DNA from 3 places in the Rhizobium arsenicireducens genome. Region 1 is predicted to be linked to each of the others. Evidence: predicted binding sites of a transcription regulator. Region 1 holds the regulator's gene; each other region holds the start of a gene.
What was found. Region 1 encodes LexA, which represses DNA repair genes until DNA is damaged. Its sites were predicted from a motif close to TGTTCNNNNTGTGTTCNG; they were not measured.
Positions count from the first base shown of each region.

Region 2: ACWPVA_RS12485 (PA0069 family radical SAM protein) is a predicted target of LexA. The motif match lies at 4,991-5,008, and genes of this name have one in related genera.
Region 3: ACWPVA_RS18800 (helicase-related protein) is a predicted target of LexA. The motif match lies at 1,224-1,241, and genes of this name have one in related genera.

Region 1 is NZ_CAXHYK020000001.1:1,255,226-1,261,865, forward strand. It holds gene ACWPVA_RS05905 (ComEC/Rec2 family competence protein) at 1-1,928, shown strand, start outside; gene lexA (transcriptional repressor LexA) at 1,909-2,616, opposite strand; gene ACWPVA_RS05915 (VOC family protein) at 2,867-3,757, shown strand; gene kdsA (3-deoxy-8-phosphooctulonate synthase) at 3,757-4,605, shown strand; gene eno (phosphopyruvate hydratase) at 4,781-6,055, shown strand; gene ACWPVA_RS05930 (FtsB family cell division protein) at 6,197-6,517, shown strand.
Region 2 is NZ_CAXHYK020000001.1:2,493,405-2,500,044, reverse strand. It holds gene ACWPVA_RS12515 (AtpZ/AtpI family protein) at 1-363, shown strand, start outside; gene ACWPVA_RS12510 (F0F1 ATP synthase subunit A) at 429-1,181, shown strand; gene ACWPVA_RS12505 (F0F1 ATP synthase subunit C) at 1,251-1,478, shown strand; gene ACWPVA_RS12500 (F0F1 ATP synthase subunit B) at 1,559-2,215, shown strand; gene ACWPVA_RS12495 (F0F1 ATP synthase subunit B) at 2,218-2,703, shown strand; gene ACWPVA_RS12490 (ribonuclease HII) at 2,866-3,537, opposite strand; gene ACWPVA_RS12485 (PA0069 family radical SAM protein) at 3,774-4,931, opposite strand; partial or broken gene ACWPVA_RS12480 (glycosyl transferase) at 5,062-5,587, shown strand; partial or broken gene ACWPVA_RS12475 (4-(cytidine 5'-diphospho)-2-C-methyl-D-erythritol kinase) at 5,690-6,581, opposite strand.
Region 3 is NZ_CAXHYK020000001.1:3,835,036-3,841,675, forward strand. It holds gene ACWPVA_RS18785 (YunG family protein) at 1-81, shown strand, start outside; gene ACWPVA_RS18790 (glycine zipper domain-containing protein) at 313-570, opposite strand; gene ACWPVA_RS18795 (DUF3309 family protein) at 599-754, opposite strand; gene ACWPVA_RS18800 (helicase-related protein) at 1,436-4,570, shown strand; gene ACWPVA_RS18805 (RNA-binding S4 domain-containing protein) at 4,572-4,985, shown strand; gene fdxA (ferredoxin FdxA) at 5,175-5,513, shown strand; gene ACWPVA_RS18815 (CarD family transcriptional regulator) at 5,901-6,470, shown strand; gene ACWPVA_RS18820 (RkpR, polysaccharide export protein) at 6,563-6,640, opposite strand, start outside.

The sequences.
Region 1 (6,640 bases):
CACCGTCGGGACCGGCGTTACCGAGGCTCAACGATTTCGCCTTCGCGAGCTATTTCGACGGCATCGGCGCAGTCGGCTTTTTCCTCGGCGCGCCGCGTGAGTCGAGGGGACAAGCGGACACGAGCGGAGAGACCCTGTGGGAGGCGAGCGACCGATTTCTGTTTGCCATGCGTGACCGGATTGCGACACGTATCCGCGCGGTCATCGGGGGCGATCCCGGCGCATTTGCCGCCGCGATCATCACCGGCGATCGGCGCGCGATGACGAAGGAGTCCACCGAGGCGTTGCGTCTTTCGGGGCTCGCACACATCGTGGCCATCTCCGGCCTCCACATGGCGCTCGCCTCGGGAATATTCTTCATCGGCCTGCGGATGGCGCTCAGCCTTTTTCCTGGCCTGGCCCAAGTCTTTCCGATCAAGAAAATCGCCGCGTCCGGGGCGCTCGTCGCGGCTTTCGCCTATCTTCTCATATCGGGCTTTCAGGTGTCCGCGGTGCGCGCCTTCCTGATGACGGCGATCATGCTGATCGCGGTGCTGTTCGACCGTCCGGCGATCAGCCTGCGCAATCTGTCCGTCGCCGCGATCATCATCATCGCGGTGACGCCGTCTGCCGTGATGGGGCCGGGCTTCCAGATGTCCTTTGCCGCGACCGCGGCTCTGATCGCCGGCTATGCTGCATGGCGCGGCCGCAAGCGCCGGAGCGGGATCAGGCTGGCATTTCCCGGGGTAAGATCGTTCAGTGAAGGCGGCAAGTTCATCGCCGGCACGTTTCTCACCTCATTGATCGGTGGTCTCTCGACCGCCATCTTCGCCATCGCCCATTTCCACCGTCTGGCGCCGCATGGTCTGGAAGCAAACCTCGCGGCAATGCCGCTCGTCTCGATCCTCGTCATGCCCGCCGGTCTCCTGGCTATGCTGTTGATGCCCTTTGGTCTCGATGCGCCCTTCCTTGCCATCATGGGATGGGGGTTGAGATCGGTCCTCGCGATTGCGCATGCGGTGGCCGGCTGGGGCGAGCCGATCGGCTTTGCGCGGATGCCCGCGTGGTTTCTGCCGCTTGCGTCGATCGGCCTTCTTCTGATGACGTTGTTACGGACGCGACTGCGGCATGCCGGCACTGTCTTGCTCGCGGCGGTGATCGCGTTCCTTGCGCGGGGTCCTGCGCCGCCGGCCGCCGATATCCTGATTGCGGAAGACGGTCAGCTTGTCGGCCTGCGCGTGTCGGAGGACAGCATCGCGACCAATCGAGCCCGCCCGCCTCGGTTCATCTTCGATCAGTGGAAGGCAGCGCTCGGAATCGACGAGCATGTGAGACCCGAGGAACGAAGTGTTTCATCGACCGGGCCGCCTCCCGGCTCACCAGACCTCGGCGCAAAAACGGCCGCGAACGGGCCGGTGCCCGGCGCTCCACCGAACAGACGGCAGCCGGTGCAGCGGCGTCAGTGGTCGGAGGCGGAAATCCGGGCGGCGCGCGATCGGATGCAAGAGGCCGTGACCGAGGGCGGGGAAGACCGTTTTATTTGCGAAGGGAAGCTCTGGTGCGTGGCGCGGCTTGATAGCGGTTGGACAATCGCCACCGTGGAAGAGGCCGCTTTTGTCGGCGGCGCCTGCGATGTGGCCGATATCGTGGTATCGGCGCGGCGCGTCGCCTTTTCGTCCTGCCGCTCGGGCGCCCGGCTCCTTACTGCTGAAACAATGCGTCGCAGCGGGGCCGTCGAAATCCATCTGGGACGACGCGAAGCCGGCGAAATGACGCTCACCACATCTTTCGAAGGCCTGACCCGTCCCTGGTCGATCCACCGACGCTACGACTGGCGTAGCGCCAGCTTCGTCCCGGATTCAGAGAGGGAGGGTGTCAACCCGGCCATGCCGGAAGCACAGCCGAGCAGCATGGCAGAGTTAAGTGCGCTCAGTGGTAGCGGCGAATGAGGCCGACCAGCTTGCCCTGGATCTTGACGCGGTCCGGGCCGAAAATGCGGGTCTCGTAAGCCGGGTTCGCCGCTTCGAGTGCGATCGACGCGCCACGGCGGCGGAAACGTTTCAAGGTTGCCTCCTCATCGTCGACCAGGGCGACGATGATATCGCCCGGATTGGCATTGGAGGCGTTGCGGATAATGACCGTGTCGCCATCCAGGATGCCCGCCTCGATCATCGAGTCGCCCTTGACCTCGAGCGCATAATGCTCGCCGGATCCCAGCATTTCGGCGGGAACGGTAATGTCGTGGGTGTTGTTTTGGATCGCCGAGATCGGAACGCCTGCGGCAATACGGCCCATGACGGGGACGCTGACCGAATTCGACGTGTCCTCGACGGGCTTTTGCGCCGCCACGGGCGTCTTGCCCAAGCTGCCTTCGATCACGCTGGGTGAAAAGCCGCGGCGCGGCTGGAGACTCGGCGAATAGGCTTCCGGGAGCTTGATCACCTCGATCGCACGGGCGCGGTTTGGCAGGCGCCGGATGAAGCCGCGCTCCTCAAGGGCGGTGATCAAACGGTGGATGCCCGACTTGGAGGCGAGATCCAGCGCGTCCTTCATTTCGTCGAAGGATGGAGGGACGCCGGATTCCTTCATCCGTTCGTGGATGAAAAGAAGCAGTTCCTGTTGCTTGCGCGTCAGCATGTTGCGGTGCCCCAATTGTGAAACAAATACGGAACATACACTATCTGTTCCAGTTGTGTTCCGCAAGTACCAAAGATCCCTTGAAGTCTGCAGTGCGAATGGTGAATTTTTTGATCACGGCGCTTTGCGTGTACAGGACGCGCTGATCTGGCTCCGGGCGTGGCGAGGCGATAGCGGATCGGCTTGCCATCGAGAGGCAAATGGCGCAAATCATCCCGTCGATGGCGAGTGCCTGACAAGGGGGTATGGGATGTCCGGATTGAACAAAGCGCGAGGCCTCGACCATGTCGTCCTCCCCGTCCACTCGCTGGAGGCGGCGCGCGGTCGGTTGAGCCAGCTCGGCTTCACCGTGGCGGCCGATGCGCGCCATCCGTTCGGCACCGAGAATGCCTGTGTGTTCTTCGCCGACGACACTTATCTCGAGCCGCTCTCCGTCGCCAGCCGTGAGGAATGCGAGGCGGCGGCCAAGGCTGGAAACATGTTCGTGGCGCGCGACCTGGCGTTCCGGTTCCGCAATGGCCCGGAAGGGCTGTCGGCGATCGTCGTCAAGACCGATGATGCCGAGGCCGATCACCGGCGTTTCGCTGCGGCGGGTTTTTCCGGCAGTCCGATTCTGCACTTCGAGCGGGTGTTCAAGATGGCGGACGGATCAGATGTCCTGGGCGGGTTCAAGCTTGCCTTCGCGGCCGACCTGCGGGCGCCCGACTTCTTCCTGTTTGCCTGCGAGCGGGTCAATCCCTTGCCGGCGGACCGCGGCGCGTTGGCGCGGCACGAGAACGGCGCGCTTGGTCTATCGACCGTCGTGCTCGGCGAGGACAATCCGAGCGACTTCCAGTATCTGCTGGAAGAGGTATTCGAGCAGCGCGAAGTCGAGGCCCATTCCTTCGGGCTGTCGCTGCAATCGGCCAATGCCAAGGTCGAGGCGCTGACGCCGGCCGGGCTTGCCGGCTATTTCGGGCTCGAGACAAAGGATTGCGGACGGGGGCTCAAAGGCCGGTTGCTAATCGTCAAGGTTGCCGATATCGGCGTGACAGAGCGGCTGCTCGCTGCTAAGGGCATCGCATTCAGCCGCCACGGCGCGCGTCTGATCGTTCCGCATGAGGCGGGGCAGGGCGTGCCCTTCGTTTTCGAGGAAGTTTGATGAGCAATCCGACCCATTCCGAAGTCGTCGTCGGCGAAGGTACCGCCAAGGTCGTCTTCTCCAATTCCAAGCGATTCTCGCTGATTGCCGGCCCCTGCCAGATGGAAAGCCGCGATCACGCCTTCATGATCGCCGGCCAGCTTTCGGAGATCTGCGGCGAGCTCGGGCTCGGCCTCGTCTACAAGTCGTCCTTCGACAAGGCGAACCGCACTTCTCTTTCTGCAGAGCGCGGGATCGGCCTGGAAAAGGCGATGGAGGTCTTTGCCGATCTCAAGAAGGAATACGGCTTCCCGGTGCTCACCGACGTGCACACCGAAGAGCACTGCCGGCTGGTTGCGCCGACGGTCGACGTTCTGCAGATCCCGGCGTTTCTCTGCCGCCAGACCGATCTTCTGGTGGCCGCTGCCCAGACCGGCCGTGCGATCAACGTCAAGAAAGGCCAGTTCCTCGCCCCTTGGGACATGAAGAACGTCCTCAACAAGATCAATGCCAGCGGCAATGCCAATGTCATGCTGTGTGAGCGCGGCGCATCCTTCGGCTACAACACGCTGGTGTCCGATATGCGCTCGCTGCCGATCATGGCGGCCATGGGCGCGCCGGTGGTGTTTGACGCCACCCACTCCGTCCAGCAGCCGGGCGGCCAGGGCGGCTCTTCCGGTGGCCAGCGCGAGTTCGTCGAGACGCTGGCGCGCGCCGCGGTCGCCGTCGGCGTGGCCGGCCTGTTCATAGAGACCCACCAGGATCCGGACAATGCCCCGTCGGACGGTCCGAACATGGTGCCGATCAGCCAGATGAAGCGCCTGCTGGAAAAGCTGCTGGCCTTCGACGCGATCGCCAAGGCTACCTGACCGCGACTTCAGCGGCAATCCTTCCTTGCAGACGCCGGCCCTTAGGCCGGCGTTTTGCATTGGGACGAATGTCCGCATTGCCTTTTGGCTTCTGTCATGTCGCTGCCATTGTATTTTCCGCATCATCGATTAAGACAGGCCATCCTCAATCCGACCCACTAGCAGGGAGGCTCCCATGACTGCCATCACCGACATTATCGGCCGCGAAATTCTCGACAGCCGCGGCAATCCGACCATTGAGGTCGATGTCTATCTCGAAGACGGCAGCATGGGACGTGCGGCTGTTCCGTCGGGCGCCTCGACAGGCGCGCACGAAGCCGTAGAACTGCGTGACGGCGGCAGCCGCTATCTCGGCAAGGGCGTCGAAAAGGCCGTCGAGGCCGTCAATACCGAGATCTTCGACGCGATCGGCGGTCTCGAAGCCGAGAACCAGATCCAGATCGACAATCTGATGATCGAGCTGGACGGCACGGCGAACAAGTCGCGCCTTGGCGCCAATGCCATCCTCGGCGTTTCGCTGGCCATCGCCAAGGCCGCCGCCGAAGCCACCGGCCTGCCGCTCTATCGCTATGTCGGCGGTCCCAACGCCCATGTGCTTCCCGTGCCGATGATGAACATCATCAACGGTGGCGCCCATGCCGACAATCCGATCGACTTCCAGGAATTCATGATCATGCCGGTCGGCACCGACAACATGCGCGATGCCGTGCGCATGGGTTCGGAAGTCTTCCACACGCTGAAGAAGGAACTGGCGGCCCAGGGCCACAACACCAATGTCGGCGATGAGGGCGGCTTTGCCCCCGGCCTGAAGAGCGCGCCGGAAGCGCTCGACTTCATCATGAAGTCGATCGAGAAGGCCGGCTACCGGCCGGGCGAAGACATCTATCTGGCGCTCGACTGCGCCTCGACCGAGTTCTTCAAGGACGGCAAGTACGTGATGGAGGGCGAGGGTCGCACGCTCGAGCCGGAAGCCATGGCCGACTATCTCGCGGAGCTGGCCGCCAAATATCCGATCATCTCGATCGAGGACGGCATGGCCGAGGACGACTGGGACGGCTGGAAGGCGCTGACCGACAAGATCGGCAATTCGTGCCAGCTGGTCGGCGACGACCTGTTCGTCACCAATTCGGCTCGCTTGCGCGACGGCATCAAGATGGGCGTCGCCAACTCGATCCTCGTCAAGGTCAACCAGATCGGCTCGCTGACGGAAACCCTCGACGCGGTCGAAACGGCACACAAGGCAGGCTACACGGCCGTCATGTCGCATCGTTCGGGCGAAACCGAGGACTCGACGATCGCCGACCTCGCGGTCGCCACCAACTGCGGCCAGATCAAGACCGGCTCGCTGTCGCGCTCGGATCGCCTGGCAAAGTACAACCAGCTGATCCGCATCGAGGAAATGCTCGGTCCCCAGGCTCGCTACGCCGGGACGTCGATCCTGCGCGCCTGATCGCGCTCAATTCGGGAGTTCACAGGCCGCGCTCCGCAAGGGGCGCGGCTTTTTTTGTCGTTGGGTCGTTACGGTCAACGATCGGTTAAGCACTAGTCGATAATTTGAAGCCATAGTTTTGCGTTTCAGGGCACCATCGGCATGTGGACCAGGCACCATAAGAAGAGAAAACTCGGCCAATTCATTCTGCCCGCCGTCACCATCGCGTTTCTTTCCTATTTCGGCTATCATTCGATCCACGGCGACTACGGCCTGCGGGCAGCGCAGGAATTCGAGCGTCAGCGGTTGGCCCGCAGTGGCGAGCTTGCCAAACTGGTCGGCCATCGCCAGCAGTTGGAGCGGCAGGTCGAACTGCTGAGTGACGGCTCGCTCGAGCGCGACATGATCGATGAAAAGGCGCGATATCAACTCAACATGTCGCGGCCGGACGAGATTGTCATTTTTGACGGCGAGCCGAATTAACCGAAATCAGGTTAATTACAAATTCCAGTTTAAATACAAACATTTCCCTTGTATGTGAGCTATGCATTTATGGCATTGCCCGTCGGCGCTTTCTTGCCTATTCTGCTTTTAAACAAAGACCCG
Region 2 (6,640 bases), 1.2 Mb from region 1:
ACCGAGAACCGCAAAGAGGGTCTGGAAGAGCGTCGCAAGCGCCTTGGTGCCGAACTGGCGGTAAGGGGTGTCGCGACGAGGGGTGAAGAAGAAGCCGAAGAGCGCGTCACGCAGAACCGCAAGGGTTATGCCGAAGCGATGAAGCTCTCGAGCGAATTCATCTCCGCCGTCGTCGTCGGCGCGATCCTGGGCTATCTTTTCGACCGTTTTGTCGGTACTGCGCCCTGGGGCATGATCGTGCTCCTGTTGCTCGGGTTCTGTGCCGGTGTTTTGAACGTGCTGAGGACTGCGGGCAAGGTTTCGTCGCCCCATCCGGCGGACCGCAGCACTGATGCAGAGGACAAGCGCGAAGCCGGCCGGTAAGGCTGCGAGGCGCGAAACAGGCAGAACCCGCCCGTCGGCGGGCTAAAAGCGAAAGAGACCAGACGGTGGCAAACGATCCGACTCATCAGTTCCAGATCCAGAAGATTGTTCCGATCGAGATCGGCGGGATTGATTTTTCGTTCACCAATGCCTCGCTGTTCATGGTCGCGACGGTCGCTTGCGCGTCCGCCTTTCTCTACTTTTCGACCTCGAGCCGCGGTCTTATCCCGACCCGCGCACAGTCGGTTGCCGAAATGTCTTATGAATTCATCGCCTCGATGCTGCGCGAGGGCGCGGGCAGCCATGGCATGAAGTTCTTCCCCATGGTCTTTTCGCTGTTCATGTTCGTGCTGACCGCGAATCTGCTCGGCATGATGCCTTACTTCTTCACCATCACTAGCCAGATCATCGTAACCTTTGCGCTGGCGATGTTCGTCATCGGCACGGTGCTGGTCTATGGGTTCATGAAGCACGGCTTCGGCTTCCTCAAGCTCTTCGTCCCCTCGGGCGTGCCCGCGGCGCTCCTGTTGCTTGTCGTGCCGATTGAAATCATCTCGTTCCTTTCGCGCCCGATTTCGTTGTCCATTCGTCTGTTCGCCAACATGCTGGCTGGACACATTACGCTCAAGGTGTTCGCGGGCTTCGTCGCATCGCTTGGAACCATGGGCGCACTGGGCATTGGTGGCGCCATTCTACCCCTGATCATGACCGTCGCTCTGACGGGTCTCGAGTTCCTCGTCGCCTTCCTGCAGGCTTATGTCTTTGCGGTACTGACTTGCATGTACCTCAACGACGCCATACACCCGGGCGGGCACTGAGGATCAACGACAACGGCGCCGATCGGCGTCTGTCATTTGCCGCAACAAACATCTCGAAGGAGTTCATTCATGGAAGCGGAAGCAGCAAAGTACATCGGCGCAGGTTTGGCTTGCTTTGGCATGGCCGGCACGGCTCTGGGCCTCGGCAATATCTTCGGCAACTACCTGTCCGGCGCACTGCGCAACCCGTCGGCCGCTGACAGCCAGTTCGGCCGTCTGGTATTCGGCTTCGCCGTTACGGAAGCTCTGGGCATCTTCTCGCTGCTCATCGCTCTCCTCCTCCTGTTCGCCGTCTAATACCGGCCGGGTTCTGGGGTCACGGCTCGCATTAGTGCAGCCGTGATCCTTCGCATTTGAGAATACACCTGGAGGTGAGCATGTTTGTGACCCCCGCCTATGCGCAGGATACCCCGGCGCCGGGCCAGACTCCTGCCGAAACTGCCCCAGTAGAGGGCCAGGTTCATACGGAAGAAGCACCCGTACACGGCGAAGTTCATACGGAGACCGGTGTTGCCCAAGACGCGGGGCATGGCGGTGGCGTTTTCCCGCCGTTCGACCAGTCGACCTACGCCTCCCAGCTCCTGTGGCTGGTGATTACGTTCGGTCTTTTCTACGTGCTCATGCAGAAGGTCATCGTGCCGCGCGTCGGCGGTATTCTGGAAAACCGGCACGACCGGATTGCCCAGGATCTCGACGAGGCCGCTCGGCTGAAGTCCGAGGCCGATACCGCCATTGAAACATACGAGCGCGAACTCGCTGCTGCCAGGGCGAAGGCCGGGCAGATCGCGGCGACCGCGCGCGACAGCGCCAAGGCCAAGGCTGATGCGGAACGGACTGCTATCGAAGCGGAACTCGCCGGCAAGATCGCAGCAGCCGAAGCTCGCATCGCCGAGATCAAGGGCAAAGCTTTCGCCGAGGTCGATACCATCGCCGTCGATACGGTCGGTTCGATCGTCGAGCAATTGATCGGCACGAAGGCAACCGCCGCGGATATCAAGGCGGCCGTCAGCGGCGTCGCAAAGCAGGGGGCTTGATCATGCAATTCGACGCAACATTCTTCGCTTTCGTCGGCCTTCTCCTGTTCTTCGCCCTGATCGTCTATCTCAAGGTTCCGGGCATGGTGGCGAAGTCGCTCGACGCCCGCGCCGACAAGATCCGTGACGAACTGGCGGAAGCCAAGCGTCTGCGCGAGGAAGCCCAGCACGTTCTGGCCGAATACCAGCGCAAGCGTAAGGAAGCCGAGGCGGAAGCTGCCAGCATTGTCGCTGCCGCCGAACGCGAGGCTGCCATGCTGACGGCGGAAGCCAAGCAGAAGACCGAGGAGTTCGTCGCGCGCCGCAATGCGCTCTCCGAGCAGAAGATCAAGCAGGCAGAGACGGAAGCCGTCAATGCCGTGCGCTCGGCAGCCGTCGATCTGGCCATTGCCGCAGCGGAAGCCGTGCTGGCCAAGAAGACCGATGCTGCCGTGCAGGACAAGCTGTTCAACGGCGCCGTCGGCGAGGTCAAGTCACGCCTCAACTGAGGTCTCAGCCTATTGTGAATTCGGAAGAGCCGGGTGCAGACGCCCGGCTTTTTCTTTGCGTGCTGTTCGGGCGGTTAAGCCGGGTGCGGTCTGTCCATCACGCGGGTCGTCCGCGGTGTGGATATGCTTGATGGGCGTTGCCTGGGAGTGCGGGGGGCAGCGCTAGCCGCACATTTCTTCAACGTCGCTTCGCAACGGCCGGAAGCTCATCCGATGGAGGATACACGGGCCGCTGATTGCGATTGCGGTACGGTGGCGATCGGTGCCGTAACCGGCATGGCTTTCGAAGCCGTAGGCGGGAAAGGTGAGGGCGGCACGGGTCATCATTCGGTCGCGGGTGACCTTAGCGATGATCGAGGCGGCAGCGATCGACAGGGAGCGCGAATCGCCTTTGATCACAGCCCTGCCCGAGCAGATCAGCCCGTCGGGCACATCGCGCCCATCGGCGAGCACATGCAGCGGCGGCAGCGCAAGGCCGGCGACGGCCCTGCGCATGGCGTCGAGGCTTGCCTTGCGGATATCGCGGGCATCGATATGGCGCGGGCAGGAAGAGGCGATGGAGACAGTAGCCGCAGCGAGAATCTCGTCGAACAGACGCTCTCGGTGAGCGGCGGTCAGTTTCTTCGAATCGTTGAGCCCGGTGGGTATATTGCCTTCATCGAGGATAACGGCCGCGGCGACCACCGGGCCGGCGAGCGGTCCCCGCCCAGCCTCATCGGTGCCGGCAACGGGGAACAAGCCGCGCCGCATCGTGAGCCTCTCGAACTCGAAATCGGGGCCGGACGGCAGGTCGGCGAAAAAACTCGGAGAATCGGGTGGCGTGCGAGATTTCATGCGGCAGAAATCGCACGCGCACCCGACCTCCTGCAAGTCCCCAGCATCGACGGCCGGCAGGGGAAGCAAACCGCCGAAGCGGCAGCCGGGGACTTATCTCCGGCGCAAGGCGGCGGACCGCACCGGAAAGAGCAAGGGGGCGGCGAACCGACCCCATCATGGAACAGGCGAGCAAAGCCGCGCCCGGAAAAGTCTTGCAGCGCGATGCGCCCTTCGGCGCCACGTCCCTATCGAAATCAGAGCAGCGAAAGCTGCACGCCGCTACCGTCCGGTGGCACGAACAGATCGTCGCGCAACTGCATGCTGCGGCGAACCATGCCGAGCCGCTTGGTCGTCATCTCGAAGCGCCGGCTGATCTGCCAGGCATAGGGACCTGCCCCCTTCATCCGCTTGCCGAACTCGGCATCATAATCCTTGCCGCCGCGCATCGAGCGCACCAGCGACATGACGTGCCGATAGCGGTCCGGATAGTGCTGCAGCAACCAGTCGCGGAACAGCGGGCTCACTTCCAGCGGCAGGCGCAGCAGCACATAGCCGGCTTCGTTCGCCCCGGCCGCCTTGGCCGAATCCAGCACGCGCTCGATCTCATGGTCGTTGAGGGCCGGAATGACCGGCGCCACCAGCACCCCGGTCGGCACGCCTGCGCCGGACAGCGCCTTGATCGCCTCCAGCCGTCTGGCCGGTGTCGAGGCGCGTGGCTCCATCGTACGGGCGAGTTTGCGATCCAGCGTGGTGACCGAAATCGCCACCTTGGCAAGGCCGCGCGATGCCATGGACGACAGGATGTCGAGGTCCCGCAGGATGAGTGCCGACTTGGTGACGACCGCCACCGGGTGATTGGCCTTGTTCAGAACCTCGAGGATCTGGCGCATGATCCGCCATTCCCGCTCGATTGGCTGATAAGGATCGGTATTGGTGCCGATGGCGATGGTGCGCGGCCTGTAGCCGGGCTTGGCAAGCTCCCGTTCCAGGAGCTTCGGCGCGTCGGGCTTGGCGAACAGCTTGGCCTCGAAGTCGAGCCCGGCGGAGAGGCCCATATAGCTGTGGGTCGGCCGTGCGAAACAATAGATGCAGCCGTGCTCGCAGCCGCGATAGGGATTGATCGAACGATCGAAGGGAATATCGGGCGACTCGTTTCGGGTGATGACGGTCCGAGGTCGTTCGACCTGGACTTCGGTGCGAAAGGGCGGCATGTCCTCGAGGCTTTCCCAGCCGTCGTCGAAGGCAACTCGTTCATGGGGCTCGAAGCGGCCAGAAGGGTTCATGCCCGCGCCGCGCCCGCGCCGCCGATCAACCTCAACCCTCAGGCCCGAGGCGGCAACCAGTGCATCGGCAATATCAGCCGTATTGGCAGGCTGAAAGGCAGCCTGTGCCACAATGGACAGCTCATTCATGTTTGCTCCTCGCGGGGCCATCATCCCCGTTTCGATGATTAAATTCCTACCGCGGAAAGGAGAACAATGCAAGAACAAAGTTGAGAAAGAGCGTGTGGCAATCGTTTGTGCAATGCGATAGAGATAGGCAATGCTGACAGTGGTAATGGAATGCCTTGATCAGGAGCCGGAGCTTCGCCCAAACGCTCGCAGTCCTCGTCGCCGGCGCGGTCGAGGGGCTTGTGAGCGACGTGATCGTGCTTGATCATGGTTCGACGGACGGCTCATCGCGCGTCGCGGATGCGGCAGGTTGCCGCTTTTATGTCCAGTGGGACATGAATGATGTGCTGCGTGCAGCCCGTGGCGAATGGTTGCTGCTGGTCGAGCCGGGAGCACGGCCGCTCAGCGGCTGGATCGAGGCGATTGGCGACTATGTATCCGTCAACAAGTCACCGGCCCGCTTCTCGCCATCGCGCAGCCACAGGCGCCCCTTTTACCAGCGAATCGTGAGAGGCCGACCACCGCTGGAAGATGGCTTGCTGCTCCCCAAGTGCCAGGCGATTGCCGTGTCCTGGCCCGGCATGCGGCTGGACCAGTTCGCGCTTCGGCAGAAGCCGCGAAGGCTCTCCTGTGAGATCATTCCGTCCTGGGTGGTTCGGCAGCAGGGCCGTGGTTGAGGCTTGGCGCGCCGGGCCCGGCACGCAGTACCGGTCTGCCCCTGCATTGCTCCCGCCAGAAGAACAATGTGACGATGGGTTGAGCGTGGCGGTTCTCCAGGCTCAACTCGCTATTGTTTCGCTTGCCTGAAAAAACCAGTCTGGACGCTGTTCGGTCAACTGCCGTGCTGCGACGTCCGCCGTACTTGCCCCGTCGAAAATACCAAAACAAGTGGCGCCCGATCCGGACATCCGGACGAGACGGGCGCCGACGTCCTGCAGCAGGGCGCAGATATCAGCGATTTCCGGCAGGAGCGCACGGGCCGGTCGCTCCAGATCGTTGCGCAGACTGGAGAGGAAATCGAGCCACACCGCATGTTCCCTCGAATGCGGCAGTTCGCCGATCGGCGGATGGTCCTTGCACGTCAGGCGGCGGAATATCTCCGGCGTCGAGACCGGTTTCAGCGGATTGGCGAGCACGAGGGCGAAGGGCGGCATGTTGGCGATCGCGTCGATCCTTTCACCGATGCCGCTTGCCCTGAGCGGCCGGCTCTCCAGGCACATTGGAACGTCTGCCCCGAGCTTGAGCGCGATGGCTGCCAGTTCGTCGGGGGGCAGGGTTGCGTGCCAAATGCGCAAAAGGCCACGCAGCGCCGCTGCGGCGTCGGCCGATCCGCCACCAATGCCAGACGCAACAGGCAGATTTTTCTCCAGGACGATGGCGACTGGTCCCGCTGCCTTTCCCTTGGCTGCGAGCGAGCTCCCGGAGCAGGTCACAGGCCTTCAGGACGAGATTGCTGTCCTTACCGGCAGCCTCGATGGACAAAAGTGGCCCGAAGCGACCGTCGAGCTGGAAACTGTCCCGCTCCGCCGGCGCAAATGTCAGCCGGTCGCCATAGTCGGTAAAGGCAACGATACTGTCGATCAGGTGATAGCCGTCGTCCCGTTGGCCGGTGACGTGCAGCGCCAGATTGATCTTTGCCGGCGCTGCCTCGCACGTCGTATCGGCCAACATGGCCTCAGTCGACACTCGTCGGCATCTTCAACTGCTGGCCGGGGAAGATCCGGTCGGGA
Region 3 (6,640 bases), 2.6 Mb from region 1:
TCCAGCCGAGCCGAAGCCTTGGCGGACACAAGCCTCGAACAGTATTTCTTGTTGCGCCGAAGGCTGGGAGCCGATCGTTAACGCGGGAGCTGCCGTCGAGGTGGAAGAATCCTAATATCCACCATTTTCTATGGTTAACACTTTGTTATTCCACAAGATAGTGCGGTGAACAAAGCGAGAAAACCGGCGCGTCACCTATTCGTCGCTGATTCGTTCCGGCTTTGATCGAAGTGTTAACGAGGCCCGGTGAAAAGCAGCAAAGAGCCGCCGGTGGGGGAACCGGCGGCTTTCTGTCGAGGCGTTGTCCGCGACTTAACGGCAGCGCGCTTCGTAGGTGCGGCCGTAGCGGTCGCGATAGACACAGTAACCAGCACGCTCCTGGGACTGGCCGATAAGGGCCCCTGCGGCACCGCCGACCACAGCGCCAACGGCTGCACCGCCGACGGAATTGGTGGCAACGCCACCGATAACCGCACCGGTTGCCGCGCCGACGCCCGCTCCGCGTTCAGTGGCCGTGCAGGAGGCGAGAGGCGCGATCAGCGCAAGGGCGATAAGGGTTTTCTTCATCATCATCGGATTCCTTTTGGTTGGATATGGCTCAGATCCGGCCCATGAGCAGCAGGATGACAAGGATAAGCACTACAAGGCCCAAGCCGCCGGACGGTCCATAACCCCAGTTGCGGCTGTAGCCCCAGTTAGGCAGGGCGCCGATCAGCAGCAGGATGACGATAACGATTAGAATTGTGCTCAACATGGCCCTCTCCGTCTTGGAATGCGAAACTTGGTATTCGTGTGGCTTCAACGTCGCCCAAAAGGAATTGTTCCCGCCGGGCCACAGTTAGGGTGAGGCACCGGCGTGATCGGCTGGACCTTGGTGTCGGGGGATGCGGTAAGCCAATGCTCCCCCGGTGGGCCATGTGGGGGGCGAAGGCGGACCAAGGCCGGAGCCATGACCGTCCATGGAGCATCATGTCCAGGCCAGGCTTGTTCCATGTTCCATGTTCCATGCGGCATGCGGGGGCGGAGGGTCACATAAATACCTCAGCCGCGACAACGCACTGCCCCACCGCAGATTCTAGCACCGAGAGGTTGCCGGGTAGTCTTGAACAATACGACAAGCGATTGATCCGATTCAGCATTTTGTGTTGCATCCCGGGATGCCCGACGAGATCTAGGGGTGAACAAATCCTGAATCACGCCGAGTCAGCGATTCGTCGCTGATTCGTTCGCAGCCTGTTCCATCTGTCGACGACAGGTATTCCCAACTCGTATTTAGGGCCTTTCCTGCCGCAGGGAAGCGGGAATCTGATTCTCCCATAGCAGGTGTCTTGCCTTTGCCGCCAATCGTCGCCATGTGTGGGGCAAGCTCGCCGGCCGCCGCAATGCGGGGCCTATGATCCCCTGCAGCGCGGAGCCATCCTTGAATTCGCAACCTATGATCTTGAGCGGCCGCGGCGTCACTGCTGTGCTGGGGCCGACCAATACCGGAAAGACCCATTTCGCGATCGACCGCATGGTTGCGCATGGTTCGGGTATTATCGGCCTTCCCCTGCGCCTCTTGGCGCGCGAGGTCTATGGCCGGTTGGTCGAGCGGGTCGGTGCGTCGCAGGTGGCCCTTGTCACCGGTGAAGAGAAGATCGCGCCGACGGGTGCGCGCTTTTCCGTTTGCACGGTCGAGGCCATGCCGCGCGATACGAAGGCGTCCTTCGTGGCAATCGACGAGATCCAGCTAGCCGGCGACCTCGAGCGCGGCCATATCTTCACCGACCGCCTGCTTCACCTGCGCGGCCGCGACGAGACGCTGCTACTCGGCTCGGCATCGATGAAGCCGATCCTCCTGCAACTTCTACCCGGTATCACCATCGTCGAGCGGCCGCGGCTTTCACAGCTCTTTTATGCGGGGCAGAAGAAGATCACCCGATTGCCGCAGCGGACTGCGATCGTCGCTTTCTCCGCCGACGAGGTCTATGCGATTGCCGAACTGATCCGCCGCCAGCGCGGTGGGGCCGCCGTCGTGCTCGGAGCGTTGAGCCCCCGTACCCGCAATGCCCAGGTCGCCCTCTATCAGGAAGGCGACGTGGAATACCTTGTCGCGACTGACGCCATCGGCATGGGGCTAAATCTCGATGTCGATCACGTCGCTTTTGCCCAGGACCGGAAGTTCGACGGCTACCAGTTTCGCAACCTCAACCCCGGTGAGCTCGGCCAGATTGCCGGGCGCGCAGGCCGTCATCTGAAAGACGGAACCTTCGGTGTGACCGGCCGGGTCGATCCGCTCGATGCGGAAATGGTCGAACGTCTGGAATGCCATCAATTCGATAGCGTGAAGGTGCTGCAGTGGCGCACCGCCCGGTTCGATTTTTCATCGGTCCCGGCTTTGCTGCGTAGCCTCGAGGCGGTGCCTCGGGTGGACGGATTGACGAAAGCCCTGCCTGCCATCGACCAGCAAGCATTGGAATTCCTGGCGCGCTATCCGGAGGTGAGAGACCTTGCCGATACGCCGGCTCGTGTCGAGAAGTTGTGGGAAGCCTGCGCGCTGCCAGACTATCGACGCATCACGCCGGCACAGCATGCGGATCTGATCCAGAGCCTGTTCTTCGACCTCGTGCGTCATGGCGCGGTCAACGAGGACTTTATGGCCGAACAGGTGCGCCGGGCGGACCGAACCGATGGCGAGATCGATACATTGTCCGCAAGGATTGCCCAGATCCGCACATGGACGTATGTATCGAACCGACCGGGTTGGCTTGCCGATCCGACACACTGGCAAGAAAAGACGCGGGAAATCGAAGACCGATTGTCAGATGCGCTACATGAACGGTTGACGAAACGCTTTGTTGATCGCAGGACATCTGTGCTCATGAAGCGCTTGAGAGAGAATGCGATGTTGGAAGCTGAAATCAGTGTAAACGGCGATGTCTTCGTGGAAGGACATCACATGGGGCAACTCGCCGGTTTCCGGTTCACGCCGCTATCTGGCATGGAAGGATCTGACGCGAAGGCCGTCGAGGCTGCCGCACACAGGGCGCTGGGGCTCGAATTCGAAGCCCGGGCCGCACGTCTGCATGCTGCCGGCAACAGCGATCTGGCGATCAGCGCGGATGGCCTGGTGCGTTGGATCGGCGACCCCGTCGCACGGCTCACCGGCTCGGACCACATGCTGCATCCGCGCGTCATCCTGCTGGCCGACGAGCAGTTGACCGGCAATGCCCGGGATCATGTCGTCGCGCGCATTGAACGCTTCGTCAATCATCATATCTCGACGATCCTCAAGCCGCTCGACGATCTCTCCCGCGCCGAGGACCTGCAAGGCCTTGCCAAGGGGCTCGCCTATCAGCTGGTCGAGAACCTTGGCGTGCTGTTCCGGCGCGACGTCTCGGACGACGTCAAGTCGCTCGACCAGGATGCGCGCGCGTCGATGCGTCGCTACGGCGTGCGGTTCGGCGCCTATCACATTTTCATGCCAGCGCTGCTCAAGCCGGCGCCGGCGGAGCTGATTACGCTGTTGTGGGCGCTGAAGAACGACGGCCTGGACAAGCCCGGCTATGGAGACCTCATTCCGGTGCTTGCCGCCGGCCGCACCTCGGTTGCCACGGATCCCGGCTTCGAGCGCATGTTCTACAAGCTGGCGGGCTTCCGCTTCCTTGGAAAGCGCGCCGTGCGCATCGACATTCTCGAGCGTCTTGCGGACCTCATTCGCCCGCTTCTTCAGTGGAAGCCGGGCTCGACGCAGCGTCCGGAAGGGGCCTATGACGGGCGCCGCTTCACGACGACGACGGCGATGCTCTCCATTCTCGGCGCTACGCCTGACGACATGGAAGAGATACTGAAGGGGCTGGGCTATCGGGCAGACAGCGTGACTGCCGAGGAGGCTGAAGCCTTCCTGGCTTCGCAATCCGTGCCGGCTGAGGCCGCAGAGGAGAAGCCGGCGTTGGTGGTTGCCGCGAATGATGTCGCAGTGGTTGCCGCAGATGAAGAGACGGCGGAGGTCCCAGAGGTGTCTGAAGCGCGTATCGATGCCGCGCCCGCCTCCGAGGTTTCGGTCTCTGAGGACAGTGTCGCTGAAGAAGCCCCTTTAGCATCGCAGGCTGTTGTCGAAGAGGCGAATGCTCCAACCGACGCCATAGTCGTCGTTCCGACTGGCGAGGCGGTGACATCTGGCGAACCGGCTGCAGAAGAGGGGGGCGTCGCCGAGCCGAAGCCAGTGCTGCTGTGGCGTCCGGGTGGCCGTGCCGACAATCAGCGTGGCGCGCGTCCGGCCGGCGATCGTCAGCGTAGCGGCAATCGCGGACCCAACCGTACGTCGGCCGAAGCTCAAGGCGAAGGCCAACGAGATGAGCGGCGCCGAGACGGTGATGGCGGCAAGGGCCGTGACAAGGACGGCAGTCGTGGCGGTTTCAACCACAAGGGCGATCGATCGGAGCGCAAGGACCGGCACAATCGGCCTGACCGTGACGCAAAGCCGCAACCCGCTCGCTTCGAGGCGAAGCCGCCGCGCAAGGAGAAGCCGCTCGATCCGGATTCGCCCTTCGCCAAACTCGCCGCTCTCAAGGAGCAGATGAAGAAATAAGATGGACGACAAACGGCCACAAAACGGTTCGCGCCAGCGCATCGACAAGTGGTTGTTTTTCGCCCGTATTTCGAAGTCTCGCACGCTTGCTCAGGAGCGCGTATCGGGTGGCCATGTCCGGGTCAATGGTCGGATCGTGCGTCAACCCAGCCATTTGATACTCCCGGGAGACCGCCTCGAGGTTGCGCTGCAGAAGCGCGACATCGTGCTTGTCGTCGTCGCAGCGGGTGACCGCCGCGGACCCTACGAGGAGGCTCGCCTGCTCTACGAGGACTTGACGCCGTCGATGATTGAAGAGGATCGGCTGGGGGCTCTCGAACAGGCTGCCCGGCTGCCCGGCTCCGGACGCCCCACCAAGAAGGAACGACGGGCCATCGATCGGCTGCAACCAGGTGAGCCCTGGTCGGAGGATTAGAAAACGGTGCGCGCCTGCGGCCATTTTCCGAATTGTTTATCCTTGCTATAGCCCCGATAAACCAGTAGCTGACTTCCTGTTCAGCCTAACCTCGCTCGGTCCAGAAAATGCCTGGCCAGCCGCATTGATGGAATGTCAGACGAGACAGGCTTGAACGCCGTCTGCGCCTAAGAGATCCTGGAGTACCGCATGACTTATATAGTCACTGATAATTGCATCCGCTGCAAATATACTGATTGCGTCGAGGTTTGTCCGGTTGACTGTTTCTACGAGGGTGAGAACTTTCTTGTCATCCATCCGGACGAGTGCATCGATTGCGGCGTTTGCGAGCCGGAATGCCCGGCCGAGGCGATCAAGCCGGACACGGAGCCGGGTCTGGACAAGTGGCTACAGATAAATACGGAATATGCCAAGATTTGGCCCAACATCACTGTCAAGCGGGATCCGTTGCCTGAGTCAAAGGAGATGGACGGCGTGGCTGGCAAGTACGAGAAGTATTTTTCGCCGAAGCCCGGGACAGGGGATTGATTGGCCCGCCAGCCGTGGCGGCGAAGAAGTTCGGACTGGGCAGGACGGAGCCGCAGAAAGCACGCCCCGTTGGGGCGTGATCTGTCGCATTGTGGCAGTGCGGCAGTAAAATATTGATTTACTCATATTTTTGTGGTAACAAGCTAGAACTGTTCCACTTCGCGGCATTGGTGTGCCCTGAACCATCACGAAAGCAACTCCATCGTCCAATGCGGTTACCGTGACACTAGCGACCTCGACGGTCGCGTTGCTGTTGCGACGATGGAGATGTTTGCGTGGGGGCTGGATCAGGATGGAGTGACCCGACGGTTTCCCCCGTCTCATCCGGGCCTGACCGACCCGGCACCGGCTTGATGCCGGGAGCATAACAGGGAGTTTTTGAAACGAATGACGACCCAGCAGAAAAAATCTTCGACGCGCCAAGGCTTCAAGACCGGCGAATCGATCGTCTACCCGGCACATGGTGTCGGTATCATCACCGCCATCGAAGAGCAAGAAGTCGCCGGCATGAAGCTTGAGCTTTTCGTGATCGATTTCGAGAAGGACAAGATGCGGCTCAAGGTTCCGGTTGGCAAAGCCGTAAGCATTGGCATGCGCAAGCTTTCGGAAACCGATTTCGTCGAGCGTGCCCTGAAGGTCGTTCAAGGCAAGGCACGCGTCAAGCGGACCATGTGGTCGCGCCGTGCCCAGGAATATGATGCGAAGATCAATTCCGGCGACCTTATCTCGATCGCCGAAGTGGTCCGTGATCTCTTTCGCGCCGAGAACCAGCCTGAGCAGTCCTATTCGGAGCGCCAGCTTTATGAAGCGGCCCTCGACCGTATGGCGCGCGAAATCGCTGCCGTCAACAAGATGTCCGATACCGAGGCCGTCCGCCTCGTTGAGGTCAATCTCGCCAAGGGACCAAAGCGTGGCAAGGCTGTTGAAGACGATGATGCGCAGGAAGAGGCTGCGTAAGTCGCTTCTCGACGCCTTGAGCCGTTAACAAAAAAACCTCCGGTCGATGACCGGAGGTTTTTTAATCTGGTAGGCGGCAATGAACGAGCCGTTCAGGCCCGGTCGCGGATGTTGTAATACAAGAGTGTCGCCATACCCCAGGCGAACATGCCGGCCAGAAACACCAGAAA